2 regions of the Peribacillus sp. B-H-3 genome follow, and region 1 is predicted to be linked to the other one. Evidence: predicted binding sites of a transcription regulator. Region 1 holds the regulator's gene; the other holds the start of a gene.
The links. The regulator LexA, encoded in region 1, represses DNA repair genes until DNA is damaged. The targets are predictions, from matches to a motif close to CGAACATATGTTCG.
Positions count from the first base shown of each region.

Region 2: ACN6MY_RS17200 (DNA polymerase thumb domain-containing protein) is a predicted target of LexA. The motif match lies at 1,934-1,947, and genes of this name have one in related genera.

Region 1 is NZ_CP183879.1:2,185,775-2,202,282, forward strand. It holds gene hflX (GTPase HflX) at 1-106, shown strand, start outside; gene ACN6MY_RS10770 (aminotransferase class I/II-fold pyridoxal phosphate-dependent enzyme) at 119-1,393, shown strand; gene ACN6MY_RS10775 (MerR family transcriptional regulator) at 1,578-1,982, shown strand; gene glnA (type I glutamate--ammonia ligase) at 2,027-3,361, shown strand; gene ACN6MY_RS10785 (spore gernimation protein GerQ) at 4,185-4,451, shown strand; gene ACN6MY_RS10790 (spore coat protein) at 4,448-4,816, shown strand; gene ACN6MY_RS10795 (zinc-dependent alcohol dehydrogenase) at 4,835-5,971, shown strand; gene ACN6MY_RS10800 (hypothetical protein) at 5,989-6,204, shown strand; gene ACN6MY_RS10805 (spore coat protein) at 6,201-6,500, shown strand; gene ACN6MY_RS10810 (L-dopachrome tautomerase-related protein) at 6,547-7,641, opposite strand; gene ACN6MY_RS10815 (spore germination protein) at 7,791-9,287, shown strand; gene ACN6MY_RS10820 (GerAB/ArcD/ProY family transporter) at 9,284-10,405, shown strand; gene ACN6MY_RS10825 (Ger(x)C family spore germination protein) at 10,406-11,470, shown strand; gene ACN6MY_RS10830 (hypothetical protein) at 11,748-12,035, shown strand; gene ACN6MY_RS10835 (histidine kinase dimerization/phospho-acceptor domain-containing protein) at 12,092-12,343, shown strand; gene ACN6MY_RS10840 (FbpB family small basic protein) at 13,112-13,252, shown strand; gene ACN6MY_RS10845 (sporulation protein) at 13,289-13,678, shown strand; gene lexA (transcriptional repressor LexA) at 13,942-14,565, opposite strand; gene yneA (cell division suppressor protein YneA) at 14,722-15,033, shown strand; gene ACN6MY_RS10860 (YneB family resolvase-like protein) at 15,050-15,703, shown strand; gene ACN6MY_RS10865 (DUF896 domain-containing protein) at 15,766-16,002, shown strand; gene sirA (sporulation inhibitor of replication protein SirA) at 16,263-16,508, shown strand, end outside.
Region 2 is NZ_CP183879.1:3,454,821-3,471,328, forward strand. It holds gene ACN6MY_RS17190 (CDGSH iron-sulfur domain-containing protein) at 1-80, shown strand, start outside; gene ACN6MY_RS17195 (YolD-like family protein) at 232-567, opposite strand; gene ACN6MY_RS17200 (DNA polymerase thumb domain-containing protein) at 613-1,869, opposite strand; gene ACN6MY_RS17205 (hypothetical protein) at 2,128-2,655, opposite strand; gene ACN6MY_RS17210 (peroxiredoxin family protein) at 2,876-3,415, shown strand; gene proS (proline--tRNA ligase) at 3,456-4,886, opposite strand; T-box leader at 4,932-5,162, opposite strand; gene ACN6MY_RS17220 (SDR family NAD(P)-dependent oxidoreductase) at 5,216-6,007, opposite strand; gene ACN6MY_RS17225 (MBL fold metallo-hydrolase) at 6,012-6,989, opposite strand; gene proC (pyrroline-5-carboxylate reductase) at 7,811-8,659, shown strand; gene namA (NADPH dehydrogenase NamA) at 8,757-9,770, shown strand; gene ACN6MY_RS17240 (ABC transporter ATP-binding protein) at 10,194-10,988, opposite strand; gene ACN6MY_RS17245 (ABC transporter permease) at 10,981-11,991, opposite strand; gene ACN6MY_RS17250 (ABC transporter substrate-binding protein) at 12,073-13,065, opposite strand; gene ACN6MY_RS17255 (squalene/phytoene synthase family protein) at 13,273-14,088, opposite strand; gene rnz (ribonuclease Z) at 14,278-15,210, opposite strand; gene zwf (glucose-6-phosphate dehydrogenase) at 15,460-16,508, shown strand, end outside.

The DNA of each region.
Region 1 (16,508 bases):
CCTGCGCTCTCTTTTGTTTCATGAAGAAGACGAACAATATGAATGCAAAGGCTATAGCCTAAAAGACCATCCTTTGACCGGCCAGCTGGAGAAATATGCAAAATAAAGGAGAAACATCATGTATCAACATCTGAAAAACGGAAGCATCCTGCAAAACCTGGCAGATGAAATGGAAGGAAAAATAGCTCCCTTGAAGCATGAAGCGGCCAATAGAGCTGAATCCAATCAGTTTCGGGTGCTGCAAAGCTTTCAAAAGCACAAAGTAAGTGATTCTCATTTTATCCCTTCAACAGGATATGGATATGATGACGCGGGCAGAGACACACTTGAAGAAATATATGGAGAAGTTTTCGGAGGAGAAGCAGGGCTTGTAAGGCCACAGATCATCTCTGGAACACATGCTATTTCCATTTGTCTCTTCGGTGTTCTTAGGCCGGGAGACGAGCTTCTATATATTACCGGTAAACCTTACGATACTTTAGAGGAAATTGTGGGTATAAGGGGTAATGGAACTGGATCGCTGAAGGAATTTCATATCGAATATAATACTGTTCTTTTAAATGAAGAAGGTAAAGTGGATTATGAGGAAGTCAGGAAAGCAATAACTCCAAAAACCAAAATGATTGGAATTCAAAGGTCCAAGGGCTATGCTACAAGGCCCTCGTTCACTATCAGCGAAATCAAAGAAATGATTGATTTTGTTAAAAACATTAATCCAGATCTTGTGGTATTTGTAGATAACTGTTACGGGGAGTTTGTGGAAGAAATGGAGCCCTGCCATGTTGGAGCAGATTTGATGGCTGGTTCTCTTATCAAAAATCCCGGAGGCGGCCTTGCCAAGACTGGAGGGTATATTGTCGGGAAAAAGAAATGGGTGGAGGCCTGTTCTTACCGTCTTACCTCCCCTGGAATAGGTGCTGAGGCAGGAGCATCCTTATACAGCCTTCAGGAAATGTATCAGGGCTTCTTTCTTGCTCCCCATGTGGTTGAACAGGCTTTGACAGGGGCTATGTTTACCTCAGCGCTTCTTGAAAAACTGGGGATGAATACTTATCCTAAATGGGATGCCAAAAGGACGGACCTGATACAGTCTGTGCAATTTGATGATAAAGACAAAATGGTTGCCTTTTGCCAGGCTGTACAATTTGCTTCGCCTGTTAATTCCCATGTTACGCCATATCCCAGCTATATGCCAGGTTACGAAAATGATGTTATTATGGCTGCAGGCACCTTCATTCAGGGTGCAAGCATAGAACTATCTGCAGATGGTCCAATAAGGCCTCCTTATGTGGCTTATGTTCAGGGAGGACTAACATACTCACATGTGAAAATTGCTGTACTCACAGCTGCAGATTTCTTAATCGAAAAAAATCTGCTGAATATCGAAAAATAAATGAAGAAACATAATCCGGAATAAAAAGATTAAACATCGGCCCCTTGCCGGTGTTTAATCTTTTTAAGGAAAATACTTCGAAACATAATTTAAAACTCATGTTAGAAAACATAACATTTCTTTGACATTTTTTCTTACATATAATATGATATCTATATGAAGAATATCAAGGAGGATCCGAAATATGAGCGGCAACAGCATTCGGCGTTCTATGCCTCTATTTTCAATCGGAGTTGTCATGCAGCTGACGGAGTTGTCTGCGCGCCAAATTCGGTATTATGAAGAGCACCAATTAATCACTCCTGACAGAACAGAAGGAAACCGCCGTCTTTTTTCGCTAAATGATATCGACAGGCTCCTGGAAATTAAGGAACTATTAGAGCAAGGTGTCAATCTTGCAGGAATTAAAAAAATATTCGCAGTTAAAGAAGAAGCCCAGTTTCAAAAAGAAATGATCAATCAAGATGAAAAACCAAAGCGCGATTTAAGTGATGAAGAATTAAGGAAACTCCTTAGAGCAGAACTGACTCACGGCGGCAAATACCGCACAAGCCTCAGGCAAGGCGATATGTCCCGTTTTTTTCATTAATTTAAATAAATCTTACTTTATATGACTTGAGGAGGAATTTGACAATGGCAAAGTTTACACGTGAAGACATTAGCCGCTTGGCAAAAGAGGAAAATGTAAAATATATCCGTCTGCAATTTACGGATATATTGGGAACGATTAAAAATGTTGAAATTCCTGTCAGCCAATTAGAAAAAGCTCTGGACAATAAAATGATGTTTGATGGATCTTCTATCGAAGGATTTGTCCGTATTGAGGAATCTGACATGTACTTATATCCTGATTTGGATACATGGGTAATCTTCCCTTGGACATCTGAAAAAGGTAAAGTGGCACGCTTGATCTGTGATATTTATAATACAGATGGCACACCTTTTGAGGGTGATCCCCGTGCAAATCTAAAAAGAATTCTTGCTGAAGCAAGAGATTTAGGATTCACAAGCTTCAATCTTGGACCAGAACCGGAATTCTTCTTATTCAAACTCGATGCATCCGGCGAACCTACTCTGGAACTGAATGATAAAGGCGGATACTTTGATTTAGCGCCTACAGATCTTGGTGAAAATTGCCGTCGTGATATCGTGCTTGAGCTTGAAGAAATGGGCTTTGAAATTGAAGCTTCACACCATGAAGTGGCACCTGGACAGCATGAAATTGACTTCAAATATGCGGATGCCATTACTGCTTGCGACAACATCCAAACGTTCAAGCTTGTGGTAAAAACCATTGCACGCAAACACGGATTGCATGCAACCTTTATGCCTAAGCCTTTATTTGGTGTAAATGGATCTGGTATGCACTGCAACGTTTCTTTATTCAGAGAGAAAGAAAATGCTTTTTATGATAAAAGTGGAAAACTGGAGTTAAGTGAAACTGCAGAGCAATTTATAGCAGGAATCATCAAGCATGCTCCAAACTTTACTGCGGTAACCAACCCTACAGTAAATTCATTTAAGCGGCTTGTGCCTGGATATGAAGCACCATGTTATGTAGCGTGGTCAGCTAAAAACCGCAGTCCGCTAATCCGTATTCCAGCTTCTCGCGGAATCAGCACACGTGTTGAAGTAAGAAGTGTCGATCCGGCTGCAAACCCATACCTCGCACTGGCTGTACTTCTTAAAGCAGGCCTGGACGGTATTAAAAACCAATTAACACCGCCAGCCCCAGTAGACCGCAATATCTATGTGATGACAAAAGAAGAGCGTGAAGAAGTAGGGATCATCGACCTTCCAGCTACTCTTTATGCAGCACTTGAAAAGCTGAAAGAAGATGAAGTGATTTGTTCCGCTCTTGGTGAACACTTGCTTGAACATTTCATCGAAGCAAAAGAAATTGAATGGGATATGTTCCGCACTCAAGTGCACCCATGGGAACGCGAACAGTATATGAGCATGTATTAATACCTAAACCCCTTGACACCAATTTGTGTTAAGGGGTTTTTGTTTGTTGTTTTGGTGGTCAGTTTTATTGTCAAAATGCTAACTGACCACATTTTGACCACCAATATTTAATGGATTTAATTTATTTAACAAGCCAAACATAATTCACTTTAGTAATGCTAACAGATGTGTTAAGAGAATAAGTCATTCAAGAGAGCAATTTTTTGGTCTCTTATTCTTATTGGAGCCTGAATGGTCGATTAATTCATCATCACTCTTTCCAGTATAAAATTGGGCGCATCGTAATCAGAAGAGGATTAAAGGTCCATATGTACCGCAGCTGCAAATCGCAGTGGGCAATGGATACAGCTGAGGAGGATAGAACTTCATTAAAAGGCTCAATAATATAGTTCGAGTAAAGCCGTGCCGTATCAAAGCTTAGTCAGTCTTCTGGAGATTTCTGGGCTTGGATCCTTTTTCCTGATTCAATTTGGGAGTAATAGCTCCTGTCGATAAAAGCAGCGGATACGACTTCTCCCGGAAACATGTTTTTTTTCTATCGTAATTGTAATAACCATTTTCTCATTGTAACCACCTGAAACTTTTCATCTCTTTTTTCTATGATTATAAACCTGGATGAAATCAAAATAATACTAATAATGTGATTTAGTCAAAAAATGAAAAATTCACTTTATCTTTATGTTTCAGGAGATAAAGCGGTTTTTCAGGTTGAATTTACTCTCCTTATAAAAAATTGGTCTTTGTAAGAAATATTTTTAGCATACTTAATCCTATGTGTGGAACAATACAACTGTATTAAGGATAAAAAAGGAGGGAAATCAAAATGAGCCAACAAAAATTGGCTGCCCATGAGTCATTGGATTTACATGAGGCCATTAACTTTAAAACGCTTTGTATCGCCAAGTCTAAATTAATGCAAGGACTGGCCTTTGATGATGATCTTAGGAATTTAATGAAAAAAGATGTTACACAATCGATACAAGATCTGACTGAATTGCAGTCCATCTATGAAAGAGCACCTTTTCAAGCTCCTGTTCCTCAAAATCGCCCAACCCCCATCATTAATGGAAAGGAAGGAACCATTCATTGAATAATGATTATTTGGACCCGATAAACTCGCTGCATATGCCTGAACTAGCAGACACCACTTTTGCCATGGACTTTCTTCTTCGTGCCAAGGAAGGCGTTCGCAACATAGCTGTAGCATTAACCGAATCCGCATCACCTGATGTTCGAGCTGCATTAAGAAAACAATTGATGCAGGGCATTGCGATGCATCAGGAAATATCTGATTTGATGATTGAAAAAAAATGGTTCCATCCTTACGAACTAACAGAACAGTATCAATTGGATCAGCTTTCGGCCAACAATACGATTAAGATTGGCAAAATGAACCTGTTTCCCGTTGAAACCAATCGAAAGGGCATGTTCGATCGGACACCTGATGAACATTAACACTGGAGGTTATATAGTATGAAGGCGGTAACGTATCAAGGGATAAAAAATGTTGTTGTGAAAGAAGTGCCAGCCCCTAAGATTGAAAAACCAGATGACATGATTATCAAAGTAACCAGTACAGCGATATGTGGTTCTGATTTGCATTTAATTCATGGTATGATCCCTAACCTGCAAGAGAACTATGTCATTGGACATGAACCGATGGGAATCGTTGAAGAGGTTGGTCCTGAAGTGACTAAAGTAAAAAAGGGAGACCGCGTAATCATTCCATTTAACATCGCATGCGGTGAATGCCGTTTCTGTAAAGACAATTTGGAAAGTCAATGCGACAATTCAAATGATAATGGAGATATGGGAGCCTATTTCGGATATTCCGGAACAACTGGCGGTTACCCAGGCGGGCAAGCGGAATATTTGAGAGTTCCTTTTGCCAACTTTACTCATTTTAAAATCCCGGAGACCTGCGAGGAACCTGATGAAAAGTTAGCGGTTATTGCGGATGCGATGACCACTGGTTTTTGGAGTGTTGATAATGCGGGCGTAAAGGGCGGGGATACCGTTATCGTTTTGGGATGCGGTCCCGTGGGACTTTTTGCACAAAAGTTTTGCTGGCTAAAAGGGGCGAAGCGGGTGATTGCAGTCGATTATGTGAATTACCGCTTGCAGCATGCAAAACGGACAAACAAAGTTGAAATTGTGAACTTTGAAGATCATAAAAATTGTGGAGAATACTTGAAGGAAATCACTAAGGGCGGTGCGGATGTAGTCATTGATGCTGTTGGTATGGACGGAAAAATGACCGATATGGAGTTTCTTGCCAGCGGATTAAAACTTCACAGTGGTGCATTGGGTGCATTTATCATGGCGACCCAGGCCGTCCGAAAAGGTGGCAATATCCAGGTAACCGGCGTTTATGCGGGGAAATATAACGGTTTTCCATTTGGAGATATTATGAACCGCAATGTAAATATTCGCTCAGGACAAGCACCTGTTATTCACTATATGCCTTATATGTTTGAACTGGTTTCTACAGGAAAGATTGATCCGGGAGATGTGGTCAGCCATGTCCTGCCGCTCAGTGAAGCAAAGCGTGGCTATGAGATTTTTGACACCAAAACGGATGATTGTATAAAAGTCGTCTTGAAACCTTGAGGAAGGAGGATTGAAAAATGAACTATGCCTTACACGAAGTTCTTGAGGTTCAAGAAATGGCTGCTTTTAAAACAAATTGTTTAACCAAATCTAAAACAATGAAAGCGCTGGTTAGTGACTCAAGGCTAAAGGAAATTATGCAGCAAGACATTGATCTTTCCACCAGACAGTTAGAAGAATATACCTCTGTTTTATCTAATGCAAAGCAATCGTTAGGAGCTGAGTACAATTGAATTCAATCATTGAAAACTTAACAGGAATGGATGCACTTTCCGACCAGATTGTTGCGATGGACTTATTGATTGCGGCAAAAAGTGGAATTAGAAATTACGCCATGGCTGTTACGGAAGCCGGAACACCTGAAGTCAAAGAAATGTTAACTCGGCATCTGGATGAAGCTATTGAGATGCATGAACAAGTTTCCGGTTATATAGTGGAAAAGGGATGGTATCACGCTTGGGATACGAACGAGCAAATCCAATTGAACTTGACAAATATGAAGACTGCTTTGGATTTGCCAACACTATAGATCATGTAAGGAACAGTTTATCGAATAAACTGTTCCTTATTTATTGTCAGTATGCAGGAGCAGGCAATTCATCTATGTGTATGCGAAGCAAACTATACGGCTTTTCTCGCAGATCCCTTCCATAATGAAACCGGGCCTGCCGGTGTAATTGGTTCACAATAATATATAGGTATTGATCCGGACCAATCGAAAACGTATCCGGCCATAAAATCCGCGGGTCATGTGCAATGGTTTCCATGTTTCCGTTCGGCATGATCTTTCGTATGCTGTTGTTTTCATAATCCCCTGCATAGACGTTTCCTTTCGCTCCGGTGATCATTCCGTCAGATGCCCCTTTTTCTCCCCTATACTCCACACGGAAAAGTAAGTCCTTCTCCGGTATTGTTCTGTCTCTCAGGGCTTTTGTTGAAATGGAGAACAGATGACGGCTAGTTAATGGACAAAAAAATAATGTCTTACCATCTGCAGATATCGCGATACCATCAGACGCCAGTTGGAAGGGAGAAATGGAGCCGTCTATATTTCGGTTCATCAGTATGTTACCTTCTACTTTTGGCATAAGATAGGAATCGGGTGATGTAGGTGGGGTTCCACTTAACCGTCTGAATGCTTTTCCGGTATCTAAATCCACAACAATGATCCCTCCTGGGCCTTTGGAGGATGAATCTGTAATATAGGCATAACCGGCTTTTCCTACGCGAAAATCAAAGCGAACATCATTCAAATATGTGGTTGGCAGGATTACTTCTTCTGTAAAGGTATACACATTTCTGATTGTATTTGTTTTTAAATCAACAGCGACCAGTTTTGCCCCCCCTTTAATTGGTTCAGAAAAATTGGGTGCTGCTGTATCCAATACCCAAAGTGTTCCCCTTCCATCGGCCACTACACTTTGGACACTGATAAATGACATAGCATCGTTTGCCGGGTTAGCCAAATTTGTTTCTAAATTTGGATAGGGCTGCAATTGGTCCCCTGCAATTTCCGCCACCGTAAATTTTACGTCATCTCCCCATTTCGGAAAGCACACGAAAATACGCCCGGTTTCTGACTCGGTAACGCCTGTAGGCATAGCCCCATAAAATGAATGAACGAGTTCAAACTTACCGAAATATTTTTCCATTGGCAGCATAAAATTCATCCCCCTCATCCGATTTGAATGCAGTTTTTCTTGTGCTTGGCAAAAAACATTGACGGAACACTTGCTTATTCTTTGGTTAAAATCTATTCCCCTGAACATAATAAATGCAGAAGCTATTATTAAGGTATTCGGTCAGGTGGTATGTATTGATGTTCCGTAAAAAGAAAAGGGCAGCAGCCATTCAGAAAAAAAATGAAGAGAAGAACAGGATTACGCATGAAGATGTGACACTTGAATTATTAAAAAATGTAACAGCAAAAATGGATGATGCTGAAATCGAACAGAGGAAAACAAACAACGGTGCTTCTTTTTCGCTTGTTTACATACAAACGCTAATTGACAAGGAGAGACTGAACGAGGCGGTTATTCAGCCACTTCTCCTGACCAAGGATCAGCCGTTTATTCAGGGTATATCCACCTGTAGCGTTTTAAGAATCCATTCAATAGAAGAAGCCAAAGAACACATGATGTTTGGTGCTGTTCTCATCCATGATCAAGAGAATAATGAATGGTGGGAGGTAAAACTGGAGAATTCGCTCAGCCGAGCAATCGAAAATTCAGAAGTTGAGACAATAATGTACGGGCCAAAAGACAGCTTTACGGAAAGGATTGAGCAGAATATGTTCATGATTCGGCGGCGTCTGCCTGTTACTGAGCTAAAAGCAGAAAAATTCCAGGCAGGTTCGAATACCAAAACCCAGGTTCAGATGCTGTATATTGAAGGAATTGCCAATCCGGATATCGTCGAAATTGCACGGAAAAATATCTCTAAAGTTAACTTTGACTTGATTTTGGAGGCCTCCAATCTTTCCGCTTTTATGGAAGATCATACGCACAGTTTGTTTCCACAGTTTATGCAGACGGATCGGCCGGACTCATGCGCCTTTTCACTGGGGCTTGGCAAGATCATTATTTTGCTAAATGATACACCTTTTGCACTCATCGCCCCCATTACCTTTTTTCATCTGTTTCAATCTCCTGAAGATTATGTTCATCGCTGGGTGATTGCGAGTTTTTTACGGACCCTTCGTTATTTTAGTTTTTTTATAGCGATCACTTTGATTCCTCTTTATGTCGCATTAACCACTCATCATTATCAGATGATTCCGCTCCAGATTCTGTATGTACTCACGGAATCACGGACCAAACTGCCATTCACCCCATTTTGGGAATCAGTGATCATGTTGGTTATCATTGAAATTATTAAAGAAGCGAGTTTACGGATGCCGACAAAAACGAGTCAGACTATTGGAGTTATTGGTGGTATTGTTATCGGACAAGCTGCTGTCGAAGCGGGATTTGCCAGCAATGTGTTGATTGTTCTCGTGGGAATCTCGGCGATTGCATCATTTTTAGTGCCGAATTATTTAGTCACAAAAGCAACTACCGTTCTTCAATTTTTGATTCTTATTCTTGCATCATTTCTGGGGATCTTGGGGATTGCCTTTGGATTGATTCTTCTGCTCGCTCATCTGAATGGTCTTTCTTCCTTAAAACAGCCATTTTTTGCACCGGTTGCACCGCTTTACTGGAGAGATTGGAAAGATCTTTTTGTTCGCGCACCATTGCCATGGGCAAAGCTGCGGCCGGAATATTTGAAGACGGTGAAAAAATGGCGGGTTTCTAAAGGGGAGGGGAGCGAATGAGCAGCAGATTTCGCTTGTTTGATAGAACTGCTGTTATGGGAAGCGGTTATATCTTTGCCATGGTGAACCGGATGCAAATGCTGTACTATGTATTAATTTTGCCCAAACATTTGGTCCATCCTTATATGATGGTAGGGATCCTTGGAGTGGGTTTTCTTTCGCAGATCAATCTTTTGATTTTGTCCAAATATTTAACATCAAATTATTTTGTTCTAGGTTATCGTGGCTTTGTCCAACTATTTAGCGAAAAGCTTGTCCGATTCTTTGCACTTCTGGGTTTTTTTTTCATTTTAATTAAAGTGATCGTGACCACTTTGGGGTATGTCGAAATTGTCCACCAATTTATGTTTCCCTCGATGAAGACGAGCTGGCTTATTTTCTTCTTGATGGCATCCGGGTTTTATATCGCTTTTCAAGGGATGGAGAAAACGATTCGCTTGTCCATCATCGGTTTTCTTGCCACGATATGGGTGATTCTTGTCTATATTCCATATTTTTTGCCGCCGATTGCCGAAACTCATCATTTGTATCCGTTGGTGCCTGTGGCGAGTTCACTTCCTTCATGGTATGGACTGTTGATGATTTGGTCTGCCCTCTCTGGACCTGAGTATTTAGTTTGCCTCGGCCCCTGGATCGGCCCTAAGGAAAAGATTTTAAGGGGAATGAGTATAGGCAATGCACTGTCAGTCTTTGAATACCTTTTTCTGTTTGTGGCTTGTCTTCTATATTATGGTTCAACATACTTGGAGAAGATGAGTTTCCCGGTTGTGAACATGATCCGCTATCTGCAGTCACCCATTTTTGAAAGGGTGGATCTTATATTAATTTCTCTAAACATGATCTATTTTCTCTATTTGATTGCCCTTTTTTTATTATGTTTGTATGGAGCAATAAGAATCGTTTCAGGGAGAATAAACATCGAGACGAATCGCAAGGGCTTTTTAGGAAGTATTATTGCCGTTTTTATTTGTATGCTAGTCATTAATGGTTGGTACTGGAGGGAAGGACAGGAATTAAATGTATGGGTAACACTTCAGCTATGGCTGGGTGCAATAACCTACCTTTTGGTTCCTTCAGTACTTGCCATTGCAATGAAATGGAAAAGGGGGCAGTCTTAGATGAAGTCTTTTTTGTTCATCCTTTGTATCCTCCTCGTTTTATCAGGCTGTTCATCACCTTTTGTTGAAGACAATACTGTTGAGGAGATTGCTCCCGTCACGTTTTGGTCCCTGAATCAAGGTGAAGGAGGCAAAATGAAAATAACGACCCTCGTCCCTCCGGTTACTGATGAGAAAAAAAAGCTGTTTACACTGAATGTGGATTTATTAAAGCAGGGGAAAAAAGAATTTAACCTGAAGTTTTATCGGGAATTGAAGCTTGGCCAACTTCGCATGCTGATCATTAATGAAAAACTGGCAAAAAAAGAAATCATCTCGTTAATTGATACGATCCTCTCTGATCCTGATGTATCTCCGCGTCTTTTTCTTGTATTGGTCAGAGGAAGCTTTGAAGATTTTTTAGAAAGTGAAAGCAAAGTGGAGAAGAATCTGGATTACTCCCTTTACCGGATGTTCCGGCATTATGAAAGAAGAAATCAAGGGGAAATGAGCATCGTCAATTTGCATGAATTTATGGAAAAGGTCTACTCTCCTTATTCGGATCCAGTGCTTCCGTTATTTAAGGCAGACAAAGATAATTTTACGTATGAAGGAACTGCTTTATTTAATGAAAATAAGTATGTGGGTTCCTTTAACAAAAGGGAAGACCAAATGTTTCAGCTCATTGCCAATGACCACTATTTAAAGAATCTTCCCATCCCACATCTCAATGTTTCCTTGGGTCAGGTACGCTCAAAGGTTCATATGCAGGTCGATGATCAATTCAAAACGTTAACCATTCATGTTAAGCTAAAGGGAAGAATTGATGAATACCGAGGACACCGAAACATACTCAGTCGAACTGAAATGAATAGGTTGATCCACGATATCGAGTCTTATTTTCAACGGGAAACCGTGAGGCTTGTAAAGGAAACACAAAGGTTAAAGATAGAACCGCTGGAAGTGGGAGCCCATACGCTCTCTCCCTTGGTTCATCCAATGACACGAAGGGTATGGCTGGACAAATATGAAAAGATGAAGGTTCATGTGAAATACTCGGTGAAAATAGAACCGCTAAGTTTGTAATTTTAATAAGGTTTACACATAAAATTTTGGAGCAAAAGACAGATTAATCCAAAACGAGTAATCCACACGGAATTGATCTCGACTACCAAATTTCAGGTGCTTTTTAGGCGCTTTTTTTGATATACCCATTTATTATATGCTGGCTTAGAAATGACCATGATGAAATAGGTCTTTGGTATGATATGGATTAGACAACCAGAGAAGCAATTTTATAAGAGATTGAGAAAACGCTTACAAAGATAAAACCCTTAAAAACAGGCGTGGGGGAGGTGTACGCATGGGAGAGTATGTATCTAAGGTAAATTGTGAAGACAAGGTGATGATATTTATATTCAAAAAGAAACCAACAATTTGTCTATTCGTTTGCACAAGGGGTCTTGCTGGACCAAATCCATGGGACAAGGAGATTACCGGAAAAACCGTTTTTGACATGTATAAGGATGCTCCTGATCTGGCTCAAGTTATCATTGTGAGATGGGTTGGAATGGAGAGTATGTGGAATGCAAAATACACGGAAAAGAATACCTCACCCGTCTCCGGCCTGTGGCCAATCAAGGGTCAGTAGCTCAAGTGGTGGGGATATGTACGGACATAACACTGCAAAAAGAGCAGGAAAGAAAGTTGGCCCAAGCGAATGCGCGATTCGACTTTCTATCAAAAATGAGCCATGAGCTCCGGACGCCGCTGAATGACATACTGGGATTTGCCCAGATTTTAGAATTGGAAGAGGACTTGACGGGTACCCAGTATGATTTTGTACAGGAAATACTAAATGGAGGAAGACACTTGCTGGAGTTGGTTAATGAAGTACTGGATCTATCACGCATCGAAACGGGCAACTTGAAGATAGCCATTATGAAATTGAGCTTCTAACGGTTCTCCAGGAATGCGTTAAGATTGTTAATCCGATGGCCAAGAAGAAGAATATTACGATCGATGACAGCGTGATCATTCCAATACGACGATGGCGCTTTCGGTGTCAAGGTTTTTTTTGCCAAAATGGCATGGCTGTTATAATGTTAATAATTCGTGGGTCATCAATGTCTTTTTCTTGTGATGTAAAATAATGAAAATGTGACTGATAAATTTGATTTCTAAGAAATATACATTGATACATCCTTGAGCGTGCACAACTTAAAAGCACATAAACAGTATTCACTTTGGCTGCTGCGGGTTCTTTTTACAGCGCTGAACGGCTGGGCATGCTCGATTAAATACTCTAGCAGTATCAAAAACCTGATTTCTTAGAGATGCTGATTTAATAAACGTTTAAATCAGTAGTCTTAACTAAACATCCTGCCTATTTGGCAGAAATCTGATTATGACTGATTGAAAGAGAACTGTTATTCATTGGGTATGACATTGACATTAACTATTAAATATAGTAAACTTAAGATAATTAAATGAATCGTTCTCCTGAAGGGGAGTAGCTTTTACAGCAAAGTCGTCATTACGGAATTCATTCCCGGCTTTGCTGGCAGCTTGATGCTGTTAGCGAGACCTTTGCCAATTTGGTAAAGGTCTTTATTTATGAGAAAAAGCCTTTACCATTATAATGGTAAAGGCTTTTTCTGTTGTTAATAACTAAAACAGATTAAATCCTAAGGGTGACATTCAGAGAAATAAAAGAGGGGTGTCCAAATGAAAAAAAAGAAAATTTCCATGAGGGAATTAGTGGAAAAAAACAAAAGAGAACTTATGAAAGATAAAGTGTTGAAAGAAAAAATAGAAAAAAGAGTAGAGGATAAATACTTAAAATTAAATATCAATAAAGCGACATAAGACTTGTTAAAAAAACAAACAAAGGAATGGGTGTTCATGATCTTAAGAAAATATATGTCTATGTTAGGTATTGGTGCAGCAAATATTGATCTGGTATTAGAAAAAAACACATATATGATGGAAGAGCTGGTATATGGAGAATTTGTAATCAAAGGAGGCACGATAGAGCAGCAGCTCAAACGTATTGAATGCAGCTTTATCCAGGTTAGTAAAAATGAAAAAAAACAGAAAATCATTGAATCTTCGACCATTTTAACATCAAGAATAATAGAACCGGAAAGTATTCATAACCTTCCATTCATGTTTAAGCTTCCGGTCTCTATAGAACCCTCGGATCAAACAACATCTCACTTTTTCAGGACGAGGCTGATATTTGATGAAGGAATAGAAAGCAAGGATCAAGACGGAATCAAGATAATCGGTTAATCAAAATTAAAAATAATTTAATAGATTATTAACACTTGAAGCCATTTTAACAATACAGTGCAGGCACCACACGTCTCTTAAAGGCTGTGGTTTTTTTTTTGCTAATATAAATGCCAGGTAAATAACCTGAAATCTTCCAATATGCCATCAGGAAAATGATGTGCAGAAAAACTGGGGCAGGAAGTAATTATTTTAATAAAAAGGAAATTCTATCTATGAATATATCAGCATATATTAAAAAAAAGCGCAATAACATGCGCTCTTTAATGGATATTTCTATAAAGGCCAATGACTTTCCCCAGTATAGCTACATTTCTCAAAATGATAGGGTCCATCGAAGAATTTTCAGGCTGAAGACGGACAAAATCCTTTTCCTTAAAAAATCGTTTAACAGTGGCTTCGTTTTCTTCAGTCATAGCAACAACGATATCCCCGTTGTTTGCAGTGCTTTGCTGTTTAACGATAACGTAGTCGCCATCTAGTATTCCTGCTTCGATCATGCTTTCACCCATAATTTCAAGCATAAATACCTGTTCATCATGTGAGGCCATGCTTTCAGGAAGCGGAAAATATTCTTCAATATTTTCAACAGCTGTAATCGGCAATCCTGCTGTTACTTTTCCCAAGAGAGGAACGTTCACAACCTTGCTGCTTGGAATGCTGCTGCTTTCTTCCATTTCCAATATTTCAATAGCTCTTGGCTTAGTTGGGTCTCTGCGGATTAATCCCTTGCTTTCCAGGCGTGATAAGTGCCCGTGGACAGTCGAGCTGGATGCCAAACCGACTGCTTCGCCAATTTCCCGTACGGAAGGCGGATATCCTTTCTTGCGGACCTCATCTTTAATGAATTCTAAAATATCCTGCTGTCGTTTAGAAAGTTTTGTCATACGCACACCTCTTCTCAAAATCCTTTGTCTCATTATAACATGCTGTTTTAAGAGATACAAACATAAGTTCGAATTTTTGTTGACTAAAAACACATGTTCGTATTATACTGTTGATATAACCAGCGAACAAATATTCGATTTGAAGGGAAGATTGTTATGAGAAGCCTAGTCAAAAAGCATTCTTATACTTTATTATTAGCAGGTTTAGTTTTTGTTCTTTCATTAATTTATTCTATGAATCTTACTAACGATGGCAACCAATCCTATCAATCAGTAACTGTGCAATCGGGTGACACGCTATGGAAGATAGCTGATCAATATAAAACAAAAGATTTGACAAAAATTGAATTCATTGATTGGATAGAAAAACATAATGATATATACTCCAGCAGCCTTAAACCGGGGGACAATCTCATTATTCCAGTAACTAAAGGAGAACTTGTCAGTAACCTGGCAAGTGAACAATAAAAAAGGTTGGGTAAAAATGAATGCAATGATCTATTGCCGAGTCAGCACTGAAAAATCCTCACAGGAATCATCTCTTGCCAGGCAGGAAGAAGAATTATTAAAGCTGGCGGACAAATTAAATTTCGAAGTCTGTGCCACTATCAAAGAGCAAGCGAGCGGATATGAGCTGAATAGAGACGGGATTTTTGAAATTCTCGATTTAATTAAAGATAAGAAAGCAAATGCCTTATTGATACAAGATGAAACACGGCTCGGTAGAGGAAATGCAAAGATAGCTCTTTTTCATGTGCTTATCAAAGAGGGGATTACTATTTACACGCTTTCACATGAAGGTGAAATAGAATTATCGGATTCTGATGCCATGGTTATAGAAATTGTCGGCATTGTTGAAGAGTATCAGAGAAAACTTCATAATCTAAAAATCAAAAGAGGCATGCTTCGGGCAGTAGAACAAGGGTTCCGACCGGAAAAAAACCTGAAAAACCATGGCAATCCTTCCGGCAGAGAGAAAAAGGAAGTCCCGGTTGAAGAAATTGTGCGTTTAAGGGTGAATGGGCTGACCTTTGAAGAAATTTCAGCAACTTTAAGAGGATTTGGCTATAAAGTTTCTAAGGCTACGGTCCACCGCCGTTATCTTGAGCATCAAAAAGGGATGGAAAATCAGTCATAGAACTTGTTTTTTTCGATGATTTTATATAACATGACAGTATCAGAAAAAGAAGGAGCGAGACGATGCTGTCGAAAGAAAAAATCGCCCGTATTAATGAATTGTCAAAGAAGTCCAAAGCAGAAGGCTTAACAAATGAGGAAGCAAAAGAGCAATCTAAGCTTCGAAGTGAATACCTACAGACTTTTAGAAAATCAATGTCCGATACCCTAGAAAACGTGACAGTGATAGATCCAGAGGGCAATGATGTCACGCCCGACAAAATTAAAGAAATTAAAAGCATGAAAAAAAATCTGCACTAAACATCGCAGCATGGAAAAAGAGAATGCATAATATATGTATTCTCTTTTTTAATAGGAATTCGTGTGAGTTACCTTGAAGAACTGAAGGCCCCTGGTTAAGTCTGTTTCCGATTTATTAGTGTAAAGTCATTGATAAAAAACCTCTCAATAGTGATTGAATCATGCTTTCGACAAAATTATTTAATTTTTTTACCATATAACAACATTTCTTTCCGATAATAGCAGATATAATAAGAAAAAGGCTGTTGGGAGGCGTTGTATTGAGAAATTATCGGATATATCTTATAGAAGATGAATTTGCCTATCATTTCTATGGCAGAGAGAAGATGTTTTTCAATTTGTTTTTGGAGTATACTAATGCCTCTGGTGAGAAGAAGAGTATTTTGCAAAAGCAAATCGAATATGTAACAAAAACGATACCAGTAAACCAGCTGCAGTCAGAAATAAAGAATAAAACAACGGAAAAAAATAATATAATGAGTCAGAATGGTGTTTATCTCTTAGAA
Region 2 (16,508 bases), 1.3 Mb from region 1:
TTTCAAAGAATATGCCCTTCTGCGACGCTTCCCACAAAGGGAAATTCCAGTCCAGTGTGCGCGTAAAAACCGAAACCTGATCGGCCTTTAAGACTGTCTCTTTTCCGGGCGGTCTTATTCTTTTTTCTTGAAGCAAAAGGGCATTTTCCCCGCTGATGTCCTGCTGGCCAATCGGGCTTTGCGTGCAGCCATCTTTGACCTTCTCGTTTTACTGCCTGTTAAGCGGTAAACTCATTCTTCCGTAAATCTTATATCTGCAATATGGCTGATCCCAATTATGTGAGTCTGCTGAAACCGGTCTACTATATGCAGCTTTTGCCCGGGTTCATTGTAATAATGTATGGTGCCGATCAAAAGCTGATATCTGTGTTTGCCGTAATGGGTGATGGTTACCGTCCTTCCGGTTTCCATGGCTTCTCCCATCACCATGTTCATTTCTTCCAGCTGCTGCTCATCCAGGGCAGCCTGTTCTTCGTAGGTATCCTCCTTTTCCCACTCCCGAAGCATTTTCACATGCTCCGGAAGCATCATTGATGTCCATTTAATCTTTCCGCGATCTCGAATCACTGCATATCCCTCCTGACAAATCCTGCATCTTTCATAATTGCTGTACTATGATTTATGGCCTCCAAGAAGCTTGCTGCGGTAAACAGCCGTTCCAGCTGCTGTATAGGAGACAGCCCGAAGCAGTGCTTTTGAGCCGTATTTATTCCGGATACGGTCAACCGTATAGGCCAAGTCCCTCTTTTTCCAGCGTGATGAATCAAACAATGTCAGCTGCATTTCATTATCATCGACGATATTGGATAAGGTAACGGATATGCTCCGTACTGTTTTGGAAACATAATTTTCCCGGAAAAGCTCCAGGCAGATTTCATATAAATCCATCGTAATGTTTGTTGGTTCATCAATGGATCTCGACCGGTGAAAGCCTCCTCCGAATTCCTCACGGCTGTAGCCGATCCCGAGGCTCACCGTCCTGCCTGCTTTGCGTGAAGACCGGGCCCTCCTTCCGACCTCCTCGCATATTTCAAGCATCACATGCTTCACTTCTTCCTCTTCCTTATAATCGCGAAGAAGAATCTGGCTTTTTCCAAAGCTCACCTGCCCCTCCATGATCGGTGCGCCAATTTCAGAAAGATCTATCCCCCATGCATGATGGTAAAGCTGGTTGCCCATAATGCCGAATTTTTCCTCCAGCAAATGGAGCGGATAATTGGCAAGCTGCCCCACTGTAAAGATGCCCATCCCATTTAAGGTTTTTTGAAGGCGTCTTCCAATTCCCCACATTTCGTTAAGGGGAGAAACGGGCCAGAGCTTTGTTTTTACATCTTCATATGACCATTCGGCGATGCCTTTTTTCTTGGCTTCAAGATCCAGGCAAAGTTTGGCTAAAAGCATGTTAGGACCAATCCCTATTGCACATGGAAGCTGGAATTCCCGTTCGATGTCATTCCTTATCTTTTCGGCAATCTCCCTGGCATCCCCCCACAGCGGCATGGCGCCGTCCACCTGCAGGAAGCTTTCGTCGACACTGTACACATGGATGGATTCCTTTGGCACATATCGATGGAACAAGCGGGTAATTTCTGTAGACATCCTCAGATATACCGCCATTTTAGGCTCTGTCAGGATAATCCGGGGATCATCAGGGATTTCAAACATCCGTGATCCGGTCTTAATTCCAAAATCCTTTTTCAGCCTGGGAGAAGCGGCGAGCACCACACTTCCGGAGCGTTCCAGATTTCCTACCACAGCGAGATGGCATTCCAGCGGATCCAGCCCGAGCATGACAGCTGAGCAGCTTGCATAAAAACTTTTAATATCGATGCACATGATAGATTTTTTCGGCATTGATCTGTAATCCATGATCTTTCTCCACCCAACAACAAGAATATACGTTCGCTTACATTAGTATACTCATTATATTAATCGAATATACGTTCGTGTTCAATGGAAATTTTACTTCAAAATTCTACATTTTGAGCTTCCATTCCGGTTATATCCAATTTTCCATGAAAATGATGGGATATTTCTGCAGAAAGCCTGCAAGCAGGCATAGGATTTGGGGATGGCAGCAATAAAAAAAACTCCCTTTTCAGGGAGGAAGATCTGCACTAGTATCCGTTAATAAAAAAGGACTTCAAAGTCTGCCGCATTGACTGTTACTGTAAAGGAAGTATCTAAATTTGACCGGCGCATCATTTCAATGACATACACCTTATCCTCAGGTATATGAGAAAAATTCCTGACCAGAAATCGTTCGCTCTTCCCCTTTTTCAGTTTTTTAATGGCGGAAAGCACGGCCTGCTGCTCCCGAAGGCTTTCCTCGTCGTTTTGGACAAGCAAGAGCTTAGCTTCTGTGCTGGCAGGAGGAGAATGAGAATGCTTAATGCTTCCAGTGTACCAGGGCTTTACTTTCATTCCGATTTTCAAATCATTAAAGTCCAGCTTTCTCCCGCTCGTATCCTTAAGATAGGTGGAATCTGAAACCGTATAATATGTATTTTTAATCAGTACCCTCTTTTTATCCTGAAGATCTGTTATAAAGCCCATTTCCCCTTTTTTCACACTTTCTGTTTGAGTCTGGAGCTGGCTGCATCCAAAAAGAAAAAAACACCCTAATACAATAAGATATGTTTTGAAATCAATCATTTTGCCCGCCTTCTTCCCGCCTGCTATACAACAAGAATAACAGAAAAGGACCATGGAAAAAACAGGGAAATTATCGAATGGGATTTTCATGAAAAGAAGCCATTATGCACAGACTAGTTTACAGCGGCTCTGCTGATCTTGTCTTCTGATTAGAGAAGTACCATGTTCCTCTCCGGTCAGCAAAGTGCTTAGAGCTCTTTATAATAAAGGAGGACTTGCGGTGAATAAGATTAAGTGTATATGCCTTATAGCCATCATTTCCGCTGCCTGCTGCCTTAATGGACAGCAGACTGCGGCATTATCTTCACAGGAAAAAGAGACGGGCCGCATCGGTCTTGAAGCTGGAAATCAGGCCCCTGACTTTGAGCTTGCCTCGTTAAATGGAAAAAAGCTCAAGCTGTCCGGCTTTCGGGGTAAAACTGTCATTTTAAACTTCTTTACAACCTGGTGCCCGCCTTGCAGGTCAGAGATCCCTGAAATGCAGAGCTTTTTCCAGAAAAATCAAAACAGAGGCATTACCATTTTAGCCGTTAACTTGACTTCAAATGACAGAAGTTTGGCAGCTGTTCAGGATTTTGTGAAGAATAACAACATGACATTTCCAATCGCACTCGATAAAAATGGAAAAATCGGAAGCCTGTATAAAGTCTATACGATTCCGACTTCGTATATCCTTGATAAAAACGGGATGATCAGGAGTGTTATGATCGGGCCTATGGATGAAAAGAAAATGGCGGAACTGACTCAGGACAGATTCTAATAAGGAGCGGGAAAGTCTTCAGCTTTCCCGCATTGAATTATTAATAGGCTTTTGCCCAATAGACCATGTGTTTTTCATCTTTGCCGCAGCAAACGCACTTATCTGAAAGGGTTTCTTTTTGAAACGGAATGCATCTGGAGGTTGCTCCGGTTTCTTCTTTTATTTTATCTTCGCATTCCCTGCTTCCGCACCACATCGCTTTGATGAATCCCGGATGAGCGGCGGACACTTCCTTGAATTCCTCCATCGTTAACACAGAGGAGGTCTTTTCTTCCCTCAGCTTTAACGCTCTTTCATATAAACTTTTCTGGATATCTTCAAGTGTTTCTGCCACTTTCTGTTCAACATCATCAATCGGAATAAAAGACTTTTCGCCAGTATCCCTGCGCACAAGGATCACCTGTCCTTTTTCAATATCACGCGGCCCTGCTTCCAGCCGGAGAGGAATGCCCTTCATTTCATGTTCATTGAACTTCCATCCTGGCGATCTATCGCTGGCGTCTATATCCGTGCGGAAGGTTTTAGAAAGCCTGTTTTTCAGATGATAAGCAAAATCCAGCACTCCTTCTTTATGCTGGGCAACCGGGATGATCATCAGCTGTACCGGAGCTGCTTTGGGAGGAATAATCAGCCCCCTGTCATCTCCGTGCACCATAATCAGAGCACCAATCACACGTGTAGTCAGTCCCCATGAGGTCTGGTTCACATATTGCAGAGCACCGGACTTATCACTGTACTGAATGTTAAAAGCTTTCGCAAAACCGTCTCCAAGGTGATGGGAGGTGCCCGTCTGCAAAGCCTTGCCATCATGCATCAGGCTTTCAATGGTATATGTGAACTTTGCGCCGGCAAATTTTTCTTTTTCTGTTTTTTGCCCCTTAATCACCGGTATGGCAAGAATCTCTTCACAAAGAGATGCATACACATCAAGCATTCTTGTGGTTTCTTCATGTGCTTCCTCGTCCGTCGCATGTGCGGTATGTCCTTCCTGCCAGAGAAATTCCAGTGTCCGGAGAAACGGCCGGGTCGTTTTTTCCCAGCGGATTACGCTTGCCCACTGATTATAAAGCTTAGGCAAATCGCGATAGGAATGAATAATTTTGCTGTAATGCTCACAAAATAGCACCTCAGAGGTAGGACGGATGCACAGGCGCTCAGCAAGCTCCTCTGTTCCCCCGTGCGTCACCCAGGCTACCTCAGGAGCAAAGCCTTCGATGTGGTCTTTTTCCTTTTGCAGAAGGCTTTCAGGTATCAGCAACGGCATATACACATTTTCATGTCCTGTTTCTTTAATGCGCATATCCAGTTCATTTTTAATGTTTTCCCAAAGCGCATACCCGTACGGACGTATAATCATGGATCCGCGGACGCTTGAGTAATCGATTAAGTCGGCTTTGGTCACAACATCGGTATACCACTGGGCAAAATCCTCGCCCATGGGCGTAATTTCTTTGACAAATTCCTTTTTCATTCTTTTCACCTCATTTTTATAAACGCAAAAAAAGCCTGCTCCCAAGAAAGGGACCAAGGCTTTGGCGGTACCACCCTTATTCATAAAACACCGAAAAAAACAGCGTTTCATGCTCTTAAGAAGGATAACGGATTTATCCGCTGCCTCTTCGCCATACGGCCCGAAGCAGAACTTGGAAGGCAGGTTCAAATGGGTCCCTTAGGAATATTTCAGCTTTATATTCCCTCTCTGTAATAGGCACCTTATATTTTACTAATCCTTCTTTAACGTTTCATTATCAGTTTTTTAGTACTATATTATTTTTAGCCCGTCAATGTCAAGACCGTATGTCATTTTTTAAAAAAGGCCCTTTTCCCAATAGTCTCCACGGTTTTCGGAAACAGGTTGTGCAGTCTGCTGGCGGCATTCATCCATCCCGGAAGGTTAATTTCCCGCTTGCCGGTAAACATGGACCCTACCACCCTTATTGCCACATACTGGGGATTCAGCATGAATTTTTCGATATTTTTCGTATATGATCCGGATTCGTCCGCAATGTTAAAAAAGTTGGTCTGGATTGGCCCCGGATTGACTGTCGTAACAAAAACATGGTCCCTCTTCAGCTCCATTCGAAGAGCATTGGAATATCCGAGGACAGCAAATTTGGTAGAAGAATAAAGGCTGGACTTCGGAGTGGCCATTTTCCCTGCCTGTGAAGCTATATTTATGATATGCCCGCTTTGGCGCCGCTTCATACCTGGAAGGACCATTTGAGTGGCCGCCATCAGCCCGAAAACATTCACGCGGAACATAGCTTCAGTTTCTTTCATATCCGTTTCATCCGCTTCCTTGAATACTCCGTATCCGGCATTATTTACAAGAACGTCTATTTCACCCGCATTTTCATAAATTTCACGGAAAACTTCCCCGACTTTACCGGAATCGCCTACATCAAGCTGATAGGCATATGCTTCAGTGCCATACCCCTTAATTAATTCTTCCTTTAATTCCAAAAGCGCATCATAGTTCCTTGCAAGCAGGACAACTTTTGCCCCAAGACTTGCAGAACGCCTGGCAATTTCCTTTCCTATTCCGCCTGATGCACCTGTTATTACCACACATTTTCCCTGTATTTTACTCACTTCTTCACCTCTGCAATTGGTTGATTGCATATATCATAACACTTGAAGAGCTGTCATGCGCAATTTCTCCTAAACTCTCCAGATAATCAAGCTGCCCTACTGTCTCTGACAGGGTGAGTCCAAGCTCTCGTTGATAAACTTTGGGAAATAGCTGCCTGCATATTTCAAAGCCTGAAGATGGATGTGCCTCTATCATTTTTTTGACCCTCATTGCACGCTCATGCTGCCGTATCCTGCCTGACTGTATCACTGCCGGCACATCCCTGATTTCTTCGCCGTGTCCCGTATATACCAGCGAAATTGGAAGCTCCAGGCACTTTTCGAGAGAACTGTTATATTGCAAAAGAGGTTTAGGACGCTCTTCTCCTGGCTTAAAAGGCGGCTCCATTAAAGGATTTGGCGTAATTTTCGCGAGCAGATGATCACCGCCTATCATGATTCCATCACTTTCCTTATAGAAGGACAAATGGCTTTGTGCATGTCCTGGAGTTTCTATTATTTTCCAGCCGCGAAGTCCTGGCAGATCGTCTCCTTCTGCCAAAAATGACGTAAGCTTCTTATTGGTAATGGAACGGTCTGCGCTCCGGTAATCATTTATGTAGCCAAGCATTTCATCTGGTATGCCCATTTCACGGGAAAAATCTTTATAAAACTGGTCATGAAGCTCAATAAAGTCCTCATCCATCTCAAACCATCTTTGGTTATAGAGGTGGCCAAGAATGTTAATATCTTTTGTGAAAAAGTCGAGCCCCCCTGCGTGATCAGGATGGTGGTGAGTAATCAGCACCTGCTCGATATCGTTCATTTCAAGACGGAGTTCTGCGAGCTGCCGGATCAGGCTAGAACGGGATTCCTCGGTCCTGGAGCCTGCGTCAATCAATGTCAATGCATCTCCTTTAACAACATACACATTCACATCCCCCACGGCATAGGGAGTCGGAAGCGATAATTTAGCAATATTTCCAATCCATTCGACCATCATACATACCCCTTATAAAGTTATATTTAAATAGATAATTATATAAACATGCAGCGTCATTTAATTAAACGCTGCCAATTTTAGCTGCATGAGCCCCCGGATCTTCCAGTGGAATCCAGCATCAGCATGAACAGATCATTAACAGAGCCGAATTATAAATGGACCATCATGTTATTAGTTTATCATTGATAATCTGAAATTGTCATTATTTTCACATAACTTTTTTTATTGAAAGCAAGGGCCAGCGGTGTGTGATGTAGCAAAGATCCTGTCTGTAAGGCATTCTATGTATAGCACGGGATAACTGTATAACCTGCCTTAGCACAGAAATGGCTGGGTTACAACTGTTTAAACAGCGTTTGTCATTCATATTTGGCATCTCCTCCCTCTGGGATTTTTCAGAAAAATTAATTATTGACAAACTGATTGTACATGCTCCATAATCACTAATAACTAAAAATAGCACGGCATTGATTAAGGCCAGTAGATGCCGCATGGCGAAAGAGAGTGAAGCTCAATTAGGCTGAAAGGCTTCACCGCCCTCTGTGACACTGAACCTACCTTATAGCTTTCAGCAAAAACTGACGTACATTCCAGCGTTAATGGATCTTAAGCTGCATCTTCCCCTGGGAAAGATGAAAAAAGGTGGTACCACGGAAGCCAGACCTTTCGTCCTTTATTGGACGGGAGGTCTTTTTATTTGTCCCGGTTAATCTTGATGATTTTCAATCCTGGCGCCAGCTGAGGTCCACATTACTAAAAGAGCTATGAGGAAATTATCCTAAGGTATTGAGCCATAACACTAATCTAAGGAGATGGGAAATATGAGGAAAATCGCTTTTATCGGAAGCGGGTCCATGACAGAAGCCATTATTGCAGGAATGCTTGCAGGCGGAAAATATCAGCCCCAGGAAATTTATGCAGGCAATAATTCCAATCAAGATAGACTCTCATATTTTGCTCGGGAATTCGGGATTCACACCACACAATCAAAACAGGATTTATTAGCGGATGCAGACATAGCTGTGCTGGCGGTAAAGCCAAAGGATGTGCATGCAGCACTTTTGGCATCAAGAAACCACCTCCAAAAAAGCACCCTGCTGATTTCTGTAGCTGCAGGGGTTCATACTTCAAGCCTTGAAGGCATTCTGAGAAAAGATATGGCCATTGTCCGCGCAATGCCCAATACATCTGCAGCCGTGGGTAAATCGGCAACAGCTCTAACAGCCAATCGCTTTGCGCATGACAAAGAAATGGATGAGGCAATCACTCTTTTTGAAACAATAGGCACCGTAGCAATGGTTGAGGAAGACCAGTTAAACGCTGTGACCGGGCTTTCCGGAAGCGGTCCGGCCTACATTTATTACCTGGCCGAGGCGATGGAAGCTTCTATCGGGGTTCTTGGGCTTGAAAAAGCAACAGCGAAATCCCTGATTGTCCAAACCTTAATAGGAGCAGCGGAAATGCTGCAAAGGTCTGACAAATCCCCTATTGAGCTAAGGAAGGAAGTCACTTCGCCAGGAGGAACGACCGAGGCCGGATTAAGGGTTTTAGCGGAATACCGGGTACAGGAAGCTTTTGAAGCATGCATATTTGAAGCAGCTCAGCAATCCAAACGCATGGGCCAGCAGATTTCACAGGAAATTGAGGATGCAGGGAAAACAGGCCTCTAAAGCATTCCTTCCTCAGCCAATATTTTGGATATACCCTTTGTAGCTTGATATACTTAATCATGTATATTATTTCATTTATTTAAAGGAGATGGGTAACATGGGCGCAAAACTTTTTTCTTCCTATACAATTAAAGATGTAACTTTAAAAAACAGGATTGTCATGTCCCCGATGTGCATGTATTCCTGTAAAGAAGATGGCATTGTGCAAAACTGGCACAAGACCCATTATACAAGCCGTGCAGTCGGCGGGGCAGGTTTAATCATTACAGAAGCCGCCGCTGTGACAAAACAGGGCAGAATCACGAACCAGGACCTGGGAATCTGGAATGACGATCAAATCGCCGGCCTCTCCGAACTTGTGTCACTTGTAAAAGAACAAGGAGCAAAAATCGGGATCCAGCTTGCCCATGCTGGAAGAAAAGCACAGGATGAAGAAGAAATTATTGCACCATCGTCGATTGCATTCAGCGGGCACTATAAACTGCCAAAAGAAATGACAAAGGTAGATATCCAGAAAACAGTGCTTGCCTTCCGGAACGGAGCAGACCGAGCGGCAAAAGCAGGTTTTGAAGTTATTGAACTGCATGCTGCTCACGGTTACCTGATTAATGAGTTTTTATCTCCTTTAAGCAATAGGCGGGAAGATGAATACGGCGGCTCAGAAGCAAACCGCTACCGTTTTCTGAAGGAAATCATTGCATCAGTCAGGGAAGTATGGAACGGCCCGCTATTTGTGCGCCTTTCTGCGCATGATTACAGTGAAGGCGGAATGACTGCAGAACAATATACAAAAATGGTTAAATGGATGAAAGAAGAAGGCGCAGATTTAATCGATGTCAGCTCCGGAGCTGTGGTTCCTGCTCCAATTAACCCATATCCCGGTTATCAGGTTCCTTTCAGTGAAACGATCAAGCATGGCGCAGAGTTGGCTACTGGAGCAGTAGGCCTGATTACTACAGGCACACAAGCAGAAGAAATCCTGCAAAACAATCGGGCAGACGTCGTCTTCATAGGACGCGAATTACTAAGAAACCCCTATTGGCCAAGAACAGCAGCCGAAGAACTAAAAGCCGAACTAGAAAGCCCAAAACAATACGACAGAGCCTGGTAACACAAAAAGCGCAAGCGCCTGGTCAGCTTGCGAAGCAAATAGGGTTATGGACTTAGACGGCGCTCTTTGCCTTCTGAGGCCATAACATCTTTTGCACAGCAGGCTAGGCGCTGAAGCTAGATTAATAAAAAGCGCAAGCGCCTGTTCAGCGTTGACCAGCATAAGGCGTATAAGAATAGAAGGCGCTCTTTGCCTTCAATTCTTATGTGACTTATGACCTCGAGAGGCTAGGCGCAGAAGCTGGATTAATAAAAAGTGCAAGCGCCTGTTCGGAGGATCAAAGACTAAGAACGCCGCATCCTGCGGCAACGTCTTAGTGACCCCCTTCCTTGGGGCCTTCGGAAAGCATAAAGCGCCCAAATAGAAAGCATAGAAAGCGCAGAAACCCCCCGTTCAAAGAATGAACGGGGGGGTATTGGTTATTCAAATTAATACGGCACGGTCATTCAGCATGCCCTCGCCTTTAATGCTTTGAAATTCATGGAGCAGCCTCTCAATGGTAAGATGCTGTTTTTCCTTGCCCCTTGCCTGGAAAATGATTCTGCCTTTATCCATCATGATCAATGAATTCCCAAGATCTATCGCCTGCTGCATGTTATGTGTCACCATTAATGCCGTCAGCTGATTTTCCTCGACTATTTTCTTTGTGAGAGAAGTAACCAGCTCTGCGCGGGATGGATCAAGCGCTGCGGTATGTTCATCCAGAAGCAGGATATTGGGATCAGTAAAGGTAGCCATCAATAGTGAAAGAGCCTGGCGCTCTCCGCCGGATAATAATCCAACCTTGGCGCCCATCCTGTTTTCAAGTCCAAGGTGGAGAGACTCCAGCTTTTCCCTGAAAAATATTTTCCTTTTCTTATTAACGCCGAATCCAAGGCTTCTTTTCTTGGTTCTGCCATAGGCGATGGCCAGGTTTTCTTCAATGGTCATATTAGGAGCTGTACCAGTCATCGGATCCTGGAAAACACGGCCTATCATCGCTGAGCGGATATGCTCCCCAGTGCCTGTAACATCCCGTCCATCAATAAAAACCTCGCCTGCATCCGGAAGAAGTTTTCCTGAAATCATGTTCATCAAGGTAGATTTCCCTGCTCCATTGCTTCCGATCACCGTGATAAATTCCCCTTTATCCAAGTGAAGCTCCAAGTCATCCAGCGCCAGTTTTTCGTCAGGAGTGCCTTCGTTGAACACTTTATATATTCCGTTTAGCTTAAGCAAACTCCTCACCGCCCTTATTTTTGCTGTTAAGCTTGCTTAGCCTCAGTTCCTCCAGGCGTTTTTTCTTCCTGCTCTCTCTCTTGCGGTAGCCGGATATTTGCGGAAGGACCAAAGCCCCTATTACGATAATGGCAGTAATTAGCTTAACATCCCCAGTTTGAAGGAACTTCACTTGCAGAGCCAGGGAGACCACAAGGCGATAAACAACCGATCCCCCGATAACAGCCAATGTGGCCCTCCCGATAGTTTTAGCTCCAAATATGGCTTCCCCTATAATCACGGATGCCAGTCCTATCACGATAATGCCAATTCCCATCCCTACGTCACTGAAGCCATTATACTGGCTGACCAGTGAACCGGAAAATGCAACCAGAGCGTTTCCGATAGCGAGCCCAAGCACCTTCATATTCCCAGTGTGAGCAGAAAAGCTTTTCACCATCGCCTCGTTATCGCCTGTCGCCCGAAGCGCAAGGCCGATTTCCGTTTTCAAAAAAGAGGATAATCCTATTTTAATAACAACAGCCAAAATCAGCATCACGATTAAAATGGACCAGGTCCCAGGAAGGCTATCTCCAAGGCCGATGGCAGTAAACGCAGAGTTAATCAAAGCATCCAATCCGGTTTTAGTCCACATATCACTGATATTAGTCATGATGGTCTGCTCTGATAAAAGAGGAACATTGGATCGCCCCATAATTCTCAAGTTTACAGAGTACAAAGCAATCATCATTAAAATCCCGGATAACAGCGGATTGATCTTTCCTCTTGTATGAAGGAGACCTGTTATGGTACCTGCTGCAAATCCGGCAACCAGGGCAGCCAGTGTTGCTGTAATAGGGGAATATCCGTTGACAATCATAATCGCTGAGACAGAAGCTCCTGTGACAAAGCTGCCATCGACTGTCATATCGGGAAAATCAAGAATCCGGAAGGTCAGGTAAACGCCTAAAGCCATGATTGCATAAATAACTCCTGACTCAAACGAACTGAATAATATAAGCATTTTTTTCCCCCTTTCGCCGCAAAATCAAAGTAAAACAGTATATTGAAAGAAGAACGAAATGTGTTACGGCGTGTTCTATGATTATTTAATGATTTCGGCCTCTTTCTTCCAGCTATCCTTAATTGTAATTCCCATATCTCCCGCTGCTTTTTCATTGATTACGAGTTTCAATTTCTGAGGATAGTCAACAGGTATGTCCCCCGGTTTTTTTCCGTCCTTCAAGATTTCCGAAGCCTTAATGCCTGCTTCATATCCAATGTCATAATAGCTGAATCCGTAGGCAGCAAAGCCACCGCGTTTTACAGAATCCAATTCTCCTACGAATAGCGGCAGATGCTTGCTTTTTGAGACCATAACGACAGATTCAAGCGCAGATACGACAGTGTTATCTGTAATGATGTACAGGGCATCCACTTTTCCGGCCAGCGATTCAGCCGCCTGTTTGACTTCAGCAGAGGTGGACACAGATGATTCAACAACCTTGATGCCCGATTTAGCTGCTTCTTCTTTAAGCTTTTTTACCTGGACAACTGAATTTTGTTCTCCGGAATTGTAGATGGTCCCAACTTTTTTAGCGCCGAGCTCATCTCCTATGAATTTAATGGATTTTGGGATGGCGTCTGGATGAGTATCCGTCGTTCCGGTAACATTCCCTCCTGGCTTATCCATGGATTTCACAAGATTGGCATCTACAGGATCTGTCACCGAAGTAAAGACAATCGGGATCTGCTTTGTGGCATTTAGGGCACCGAGTGCACTCGGGGTGGAGTTTGCAAAGATCAGGTCTACTTTATCTCCTGCAAAATTATTGGCGATTGTCTGGTTATTGTTTTGGTCTCCCTGTGCATTTTGCACATCATATTTAGCTTTTACCCCTTTATCCTTTAACGCCTGTTTGAATCCCTTGAACGCTTCATCTAATGATGGATGCTGCACAATCTGGGTGACTCCGATTTTCACTTCCTCTTTTTTCCCGCTTTCATTTCCATTTGAGCTTGTACTGCTTCCGCATCCCGATAAGAATGCTGCCGTACATAACAAGGCCGCTGCCGCGGAGATCATTCTTTTTTTCATTCCGTTTCCCCCAATAGTTATAAATTCTTCTTTATCGCTGTTATGTTTAAATTATAATCGCGGAGCAAACCTCATTTCAATGAATTTATTTAAATTTTTAGAATTTTTTAATAACTATTTTCTTTTCCAATCCATCTGTCAGCCCTGCAGTCCGCATAAATAGTAAGCACGCAAAAGGCTGACCCCAAAAGGAATCAGCCTTTATTATCATTCAACTGCACCGCTTACGATATCAGCTACATCTTTTCGTGTCAGTTTTTCTCTTCCATCTTTCAATGCCTGAAGTGTTCCCTTTGCCAATGCAAGGGGAATGTTGCAGAAATTGAAAATAACCTTTGTTTCAATTCCTTCAAGATAACGATCTGCAAGAGATAGATTTTTTTCAGTAAAAGACAGCATCTTTTCAAAGTTCCATCCTTCAGGAAAGAAATTAACGCCTCGTTCTGCATCTTCCGTTCTGTTTCTAAGGATATTGACCGTCTGCAGGCCCCGGCCAAAGGCAATGGCCATTTCACGGTCAGACTCTGTTCCGTCATACCATTCCCAGATATCCGAAAGCATGACACCCACAAGGCCAGCCACATAATAGGTATAGTCATCCAGCTCTTCTTCTGTATGTATCTGCCAATCCTTTTCCGTCCATTTTGCCATTCCATGAGCCATTATGGAGGTGGCTTCAAGAACCTTGCCGGTGATAGGCTGCGGAATCAGCATGATCCACTCTTTAAGAAGCAGAGAAACTTCAGGGAGCTCCTGTGAATGCGGATCAAGGAGAGCGGTCAATTCATCTTCGTCTGCACCATTTTGCAGAAGGTTTCCGACAGAATTCAGCAGGTGTATTTTTGTTTCTTTAGGTAAGCTTGGATGATCTTCAATTTCATCAATCGCCCTCATGCATAAATAAGCAGCACCGACCGTTTCCTTAAGGCCTTCCGGCAGCTGGCTGATAGGTATAAAGAAGGTTCTGCTGGTTTTTAATAAGTAGTCCATTGCTTTCTGCTTTAAATGTTTATCTTCAGTCATGTACATTTTCCCCTTTAAATATCTTTCACATATGTAATGTCTGCCTGATTAATGGCATACTGGAGCAAAAATCAGCGCCCTGATCCTAGCAGCAAAGTTTACGAAAACAGTCTTAATAAAAGACTATAGCACTGTTAATGATACAGAACAAACCAGCATGATTGCAATGGTTTCGGAATGTTTTCCTGTCTAGCTCCCGTTATATAAAGGAATTTTCACCATCATGGTGTCTTCCGCAACGATGGTCTCAGGAAATATCTCCCTGCTTTCTTCTGCAAGCTGAAGCACATCATCCGCAGTATAGCGTGAACTGATATGAGTTAAAATTAAATGCCTGGCATTAGCCTGCTTTGCCGTGCAGGCAGCCTGGGCGGTTGTCGAGTGGAAATACTCATGGGCCATTTCAGCTTCGCTGGCGGAGAAAGTCGCTTCATGGACAAGATAATCTGCGTGACTTGCAAGCACCCTGGCATTTTCGCATGTTCTAGTATCTCCAAGTATGCTGATAATTCTTCCCTTTTGCGGCTTGCCGATATAATCCTTTCCATTTAAAACCCTTCCATCATCAAGCGTTACGGTTTCCCCGTTTTTCAGCTCCTTAAAATGAGGTCCAGGCGCCACGCCATCCTGCAGCAGTTTTTCTATAAGAAGGCTTCCAGGCCGGTCACTTTCCTCAATCCGGTATCCTACACTGTATATTCCATGATCCAGCGGCAAAGCGGTCACGGTGAATTGGCCATCGTCAAAAACAACACCCTGCTCGATTTCCACCACTTTCAGCGGATACTTCAGATGGGTGCCGCTTACTGAAAGGCTTACTTTAATAAAGTCTGCAATACCTTTCGGGCCATAAACGGCCAGCTCTTCAGTTCCCCCCTGAAAAGACCGGGAGCTGATTAAGCCAGGAAGCCCGTATATGTGGTCACCATGAAGATGTGTGATAAAGATTTTTTCAATTTTCCTGGGTTTTACAGGTGTTTTCATAATTTGATGCTGAGTGGCTTCCCCGCAGTCAAAAAGCCAGACCGCCCCCCGTTCCTCTAAAAGCTGAAGGGCAATGGATGAAACATTTCGGGACTTAGCAGGAACACCTGCTCCAGTGCCTAAAAAAACAAAATCCACAGTGATACCTCCGATAACCAGAATTCTTTTTATTACTATAACATAATCGGGTGCCCGCATAAATCCGCACCCCCCTATACATTGAGCGGCAGATCTATTTTCCGGGAAATCAACTTATAACAGGAATATTTTTGAAAATCACCCAAGGAAAGCATTTTCATTGATTTCCTAATCCGCAAACTCTAAAATGGGAGAATCACAAAATATAGCCTTAAAAAAAACTTCACATTGAAAAGAGGTAATGTGCTTATGGAAAATGATAAACCATCCGGATTGATTATGATTTTTGGAGCAACTGGAGATCTTGCAAATCGAAAACTGTTTCCTTCGATATACCGCTTATTTCAAAAAGGAAAGCTAAATAAGTTTGCTGTTGTCGGCGTTGCAAGAAGACCTTTGACTAATGAACAATTCCAGGAAAACGTCAAGGAATCTTTGTCAGATATTGCTGGCGGTCAGGACCATGCAGAAGAATTTGCTTCCCATTTTTATTATCATTCACATGATGTAACAAGCTCTGAATCTTATATTCAATTAAAGGATATTGCCGGGAAGCTTGATGCCCAGTATGGACTTTTGGGGAATCGTATTTTTTACCTGGCAATGGCTCCGGAGTTTTTCGGAACAATTGCAGAACAGATAAAAGCACAGGGGCTCTCTGACACAGCTGGGTATAAACGTTTAGTGATTGAAAAGCCGTTTGGCCACAGCTTCGAGTCTGCAAAGGAACTCAACGAAAAAATACGCACTGCTTTTTCTGAGGAGGAAATTTACCGGATCGACCATTACCTCGGCAAAGAAATGGTACAGAACATTGAAGTAATCCGATTTTCAAATGCCATTTTTGAGCCTCTCTGGAATAGCCGGTATATCTCGAATATCCAGGTCACCTCAAGTGAAACGCTCGGTGTGGAAGAGCGAGGCCGTTATTATGAAAACAGCGGTGCCCTGCGGGATATGGTGCAAAACCATTTGCTTCAAATGGTAGCCTTGCTTGCCATGGAACCGCCTATCCGTTTAACGGACGATGAAGTGCGGAGCGAAAAGGTGCGTGCGCTTCGTTCTCTGCGCCCGGTGGCAAAAGATGAGGTGAAGAATTATTTTGTCCGGGGACAGTATGGACCAGGTTCGGCCGGAGGAAAGGAACTGCCTGCATATCGTGATGAGCACAATGTCGATTCTGTTTCCAATACAGAAACATTTGTAGCCGGCAAACTGTTAATTGATAATTTCCGCTGGGCTGGCGTGCCGTTTTACATCAGGACCGGAAAAAGGCTGGAAGCTAAATCCACTGCCAT